2 regions of the Novosphingobium sp. AAP1 genome follow, and region 2 is predicted to be linked to the other one. Evidence: riboswitches for the same ligand, from Rfam matches in the RefSeq annotation. Region 2 holds a riboswitch; the other holds the start of a gene.
The links. Region 2 has a riboswitch for cobalamin ahead of IP65_RS02405 (TonB-dependent siderophore receptor). Riboswitches for the same ligand answer to the same signal wherever they lie in the genome.
Positions count from the first base shown of each region.

Region 1 (2,390 bases), on a different contig from region 2:
CTGCTATCGCGCCTGTTCCGCCCGATGTTTCGCCTGGTCACGCGATCGTGGCACATGGCGCCGCTTGGCTTTCTGTTCGGGCTGGGTTTCGATACGGCCACGGAAGTCGCGCTGCTCGGCCTGTCGGCCAGCCAGGCGGCGAGTGGCCTGGCGTTGGGCACGATCCTGGTGCTGCCCGCGCTGTTTGCGGTGAGCATGGCGCTGATCGATACGATCGATGGTGTGGTCATGCTTGGCGCCTATGAGTGGGCCTTCGTCAAGCCGATCCGCAAGCTCTATTACAACATCACCATCACGCTGGTTTCGGCGCTGGTGGCGATCGTGATCGGCGGGATCGAGGCGGCCGCACTGATCGGCCAGAAGCTGGGCCTGACCGGTGCGCCATGGCGGTTGGCGGCCAATCTTGCCAGCAATTTCAACGGGCTGGGCTTTGCCATCATTGCCCTGTTTGCGTTGTGCTGGCTGGCCAGTGCGGCGATCTATCGCTGGCAGCGGCTCGACGACATCGAGGTGGTTCGCGCAATCTGATGTCATGCCCGGTTGGCTTGGCCGGCGAACTCGGCTAGGAGGGCAGCGCAGGCGCCGGTTTCGGCCAGTGCCCTGCAAAAGATCGCGTCGGTGCCCCGAGAGGGGCTTAATCGGGAATGCGGTGCGGGGCTTTGCCCCAAGTCCGCAGCTGTCCCTGCAACTGTAAGTGGCGAGCGCGATGCACTGTTCCCCGCACGACGGGGATGGCCACTGGGCCCCAAGCGGGCCTGGGAAGGCGTGCATCAAGCCCTGACCCACGAGCCAGGAGACCTGCCGGCGCACTGGTCGCTCTTGCCTTGATCCAGGGGATGGTCCGGGCACGGTAATACTTCCGTCTGGGCGACGAAGACTTGTGCGGCTGGGGCTGCACGGGTTGCGTTGTGGTGGGCGCTTTCGTGCGCCGGCCCGCTGCCGCGCGCCTGGCCGGATCGTTTTCCGGCAAGCCCTGCCGTGTCGCTCGCCTGGCGCCGCGGAAGGGTTTTGTGCATGCCGGATCTGGCAAAAGTGCCCGTCACCATCGTGACCGGCTTTCTCGGCGCGGGAAAGACCACGCTGATCAGCCACTTGCTTCGCCACTCTGGCGGGCGCCGCCTGGCCGTGGTGGTCAACGAATTCGGCACGCTGGGGGTGGATGGCGATATCCTCACGTCCTGCGCCATTCCCGATTGCCCGGCCGAAAACATCGTCGAACTGGCCAATGGCTGCATCTGCTGCACCGTGGCCGATGATTTCATCCCCACGGTCGAACGCCTGCTTGCGCTCGATCCCCGGCCCGATCACATCCTGATCGAAACCTCGGGGCTGGCGCTGCCCAAGCCCTTGCTCAAGGCGTTTGACTGGCCGGCGATCCGCAGCCGCATCACCGTCGATGGCGTGCTGGCGCTGGCCGATGCCGAGGCGGTGGCCGCCGGCCGCTTTGCCCCCGATCTCGCCGCGCTCGACGCGCAGCGTGCCGCCGATCCCGGCATCGATCACGAAACGCCCCTGGCCGAAGTGTTCGAAGACCAGTTGGCGTGTGCCGATCTGGTGCTGTTGACCAAGGGCGATCTGGCCGGGCCGGAGGGTCTGGCCAAGGCGCGCGCCATGATTGCTGATACCGCGCCGCGCGCGGTTCCGGTGATTGACCTGGCCGAAGGCGCAGCCGATCCGCGCGTGATCCTGGGGCTAAACGCGGCGGCCGAAGACGATATCGCAGCCCGCCCGTCGCACCACGATGGCGCCGACGATCACGAGCACGACGATTTTGCCAGCACCGTCGTGCCGCTGGGCGAGGTATCCGATCCGGCCGACCTGGCCGCGCGCATCGCCCGCCTGGCCACAGAGCATGGCGTGCTGCGCGTGAAAGGCCATGTCGCGGTGGCGGGCAAGCCGATGCGCCTGCTGGTTCAGGCCGTGGGCGCGCGCGTGCGCCATCAGTATGACCGGCCCTGGCAGGTGGGAGAGCCGCGCACCGGGCAACTGGTGGCGATTGCCGAGCGCGACAAGCTGGAACCCGAAACGATCAGGGCGGTGCTGGCGGCCTGATCGGCGGCGCGGGCCCATGCACGTCATCTTCCGCGAGAGCCACGGGCTTGAGGAAACGGCCGTGCCCCAGGATCTGGGGCAGGCGCCGGCGCCGCTCGTCGTCCTGTCGTTTTCCGACAGCGACCTGGGCGCCTTTGCCGCTGGCTGGCACCTGGCGCGCCAGGCCGATCCGGCGTTCCCGCTGCTGCGCCTGGCCAATCTGGCCGCGCTGGAACATCCCTTGTCGGTCGATACCTATATCGAGCGCACGCTGGTTGGCGCGCGGGCGATCCTGATCCGCCTGATCGGCGGGGTTTCGTGGTGGCGCTATGGCCTGGGGCAGGTGGCGGCCCTGGCAC
Region 1 is NZ_LJHO01000005.1:44,074-46,463, forward strand. It holds gene IP65_RS12055 (HoxN/HupN/NixA family nickel/cobalt transporter) at 1-528, shown strand, start outside; cobalamin riboswitch at 600-821, shown strand; gene cobW (cobalamin biosynthesis protein CobW) at 1,015-2,052, shown strand; gene cobN (cobaltochelatase subunit CobN) at 2,069-2,390, shown strand, end outside.
Region 1: it holds a riboswitch for cobalamin, as region 2 does, so the genes downstream of both, cobW (cobalamin biosynthesis protein CobW) here and IP65_RS02405 (TonB-dependent siderophore receptor) in region 2, are expected to answer to the same signal.

Region 2 (2,390 bases):
AATCAGCAGGCAGGCTATAGCGGCCGTTCAATTCCACCCGCTCGCTGCGGCCGTTGTAGCCATATTCGAACGCGTTGTCGGCCCCGCCGGTGTAATAGCGGCGGCGCGTGTCGGACAGGGCATAGCCGGCATCGAGCGTCAGCGGACCGCCGGCATAGTGCAGCCCGGCGCGGCCGAAGAACTGCCGCGTGGTGGTGTATTCCGGGGTATCGGCAAAGACATAATCGGGCGCGGGATAGCCATCGATCTGGGTCTTGCCATCGGCATAGCGGGCATTGGCGACCAGCGACAGCGTTTCGGTGAGGTTGACCCGCGCCTTGCCGCCCACGCGCCACTGGTCATAGCCATCGCGCTCGGTCCCGCTGGCAGCGGCCGAAACTCCATCGGTGGTGGCATAGCCACCATCGATCGAGAAGGCATAGCGGTCGCGCTTCACGCCGGCGACAGCATCGGCATCATAGCTGCGGCGCGAGCCGGCCTCGGCCGAGGCTTCGACGCCGTCGATCTCGCGCGTGGTAACCGCGATCACCCCGCCAATGGCAGAGCTGCCCCAGACCACCGAGTTGGAGCCGCGCAGCACTTCGATCCGCTCGATCCCGCCGCTCGTCAGCGTGCCGAAGTCAAACCCGCCCGATGGCGCCGAGGGATCTTCCACGCGCACGCCATCGACCAGCACCAGGGTGTGCTGCCCTTCCCCGCCGCGCAGGCGCACGGCGGTTTGCGCACCCAGACCCCCGGTGCGCGACCAGGTCAGGCCCGGCACGCGATCGAGCACGCGGGTCAGGTCAACGCCCTGCACCGCCTCGATCGTCTGCAACGGCAACACGGTGATGGCCTGGCCGGTCTGGTCGAGCGACAGGTCGTTGCCGGTGGCCAATACAGTGATCTGCGCGCCATCGCTGGCGGGGGCTTCATCGGCATAGGCAGGGGTGGCCAGCATCACGGCGGTGGCCAGTGCAACAAGCGATGTCTTCACGGTTCTTTTCCTCCCGGCCCATGGACAGTCTTGCCGTCCATGGCGCGAGGGTCCGCCGGGCCCTGGCGGAAGACTCGTCACGCTTGCGCCCGGTACACCCCGCCCGGCCGCGGAACGACCACACACCGGCAGGTTTCCTGGCTCATCCGAAGTCAACGCGACACGCCGGCCTTCCCAGCCCGCCAAGGGGCCAGTGGCGCGCAAGGGCGCGGCGCTCGTCCGGAAACAGTTGCGGGGGCAGCGCCGGCTGGTTCCGGCTTCCCTCTTAGCCCGCATGGTTGCGGGCACCGGTGGCGTCAGGCGGGGCGGATAGCGACACCTGCACCAAGGGGCAAGCCCGCAGCCGTGATTAACCAACCCGTAGCAGCCTGTGCCTTATCGGGACGAGGACGATTCCTGCCGTGCATGGTTGCAGTGCAACGCGTAACGCACCATGGCGCAGACCAAGCCTGCCCTGTTTCACGCCCTATGCCAGACCCGATTCCCTTCACCGGCGCCACGCCCACCCTTCCGCCCAAGGCGCTGATGCCGCCGCCGGGGCCGGAAGAGCGCGTCGCCCTGGCCGGGCAGCGGCAGGCCGATGGCGCGCTGATCGCGGCGCTTACGCTGCCGCCGGTGCGCCCCCGCGATTTTGCCGCACGCATCCGCCGCCGCGACATGACCTCGTGGCGCCACCAGCATCGCGCGCCCTCGCGCCTGGCCGAGCGGGCCGCCGGTATTGCCGCGATCGGCGCGCTGGGCCTGGTGCTCGGCGCGATCGGCTGGGGTTCGCCCGGCAGCGATGCCGCCGCAGCGCAGGATCGCAACGGCGGGCTGCAACCTTTCGAGCGGGCGGGCGAAAGCTTTCCCGGCTCGGCGTTCTATTATGTGTCGGCGCAAGACAGCGGCCTGCTTGCCCCGCAGGACGCCGCCCGCGCCTGGGACAGGCAAGTGGGCGCCATCCGCAGCGACGCCGATGATGGCACCACCACCACGCCCTGGTCTGCCAATCCGGCAGCACGCCCGCTGTTTGCCACCGGCAGCGGCGAAGACCGCTGGCGCGCACTGCAATGCCTGACCACCGCGATCTATTACGAAGCCGCGTCCGAACCGGATGCCGGGCAGCGCGCGGTGGCGCAGGTCGTGCTCAACCGCGTGGCGCACCCGGCCTTTCCCAAGACGGTTTGCGGCGTGGTGTTCCAAGGATCGGAACGCCCCGGCTGCCAGTTCAGCTTTGCCTGCGACGGCGCGATGGCGCGCCGTCCGGTGCAACAGTTCTGGGACCGCGCCCGGCGCGTGGCAGCCGATGCCCTGGCGGGCAACGTGTTTGCCCCGGTGGGCCTGGCCACGCATTACCATACCAGCGCGGTCCATCCGCTATGGTCAGACAAGCTGGCCTTCATCGGCACGATCGGCGCGCATCGCTTCTATCGCT
Region 2 is NZ_LJHO01000001.1:552,198-554,587, forward strand. It holds gene IP65_RS02405 (TonB-dependent siderophore receptor) at 1-976, opposite strand, end outside; cobalamin riboswitch at 1,086-1,283, opposite strand; gene IP65_RS02410 (cell wall hydrolase) at 1,445-2,390, shown strand, end outside.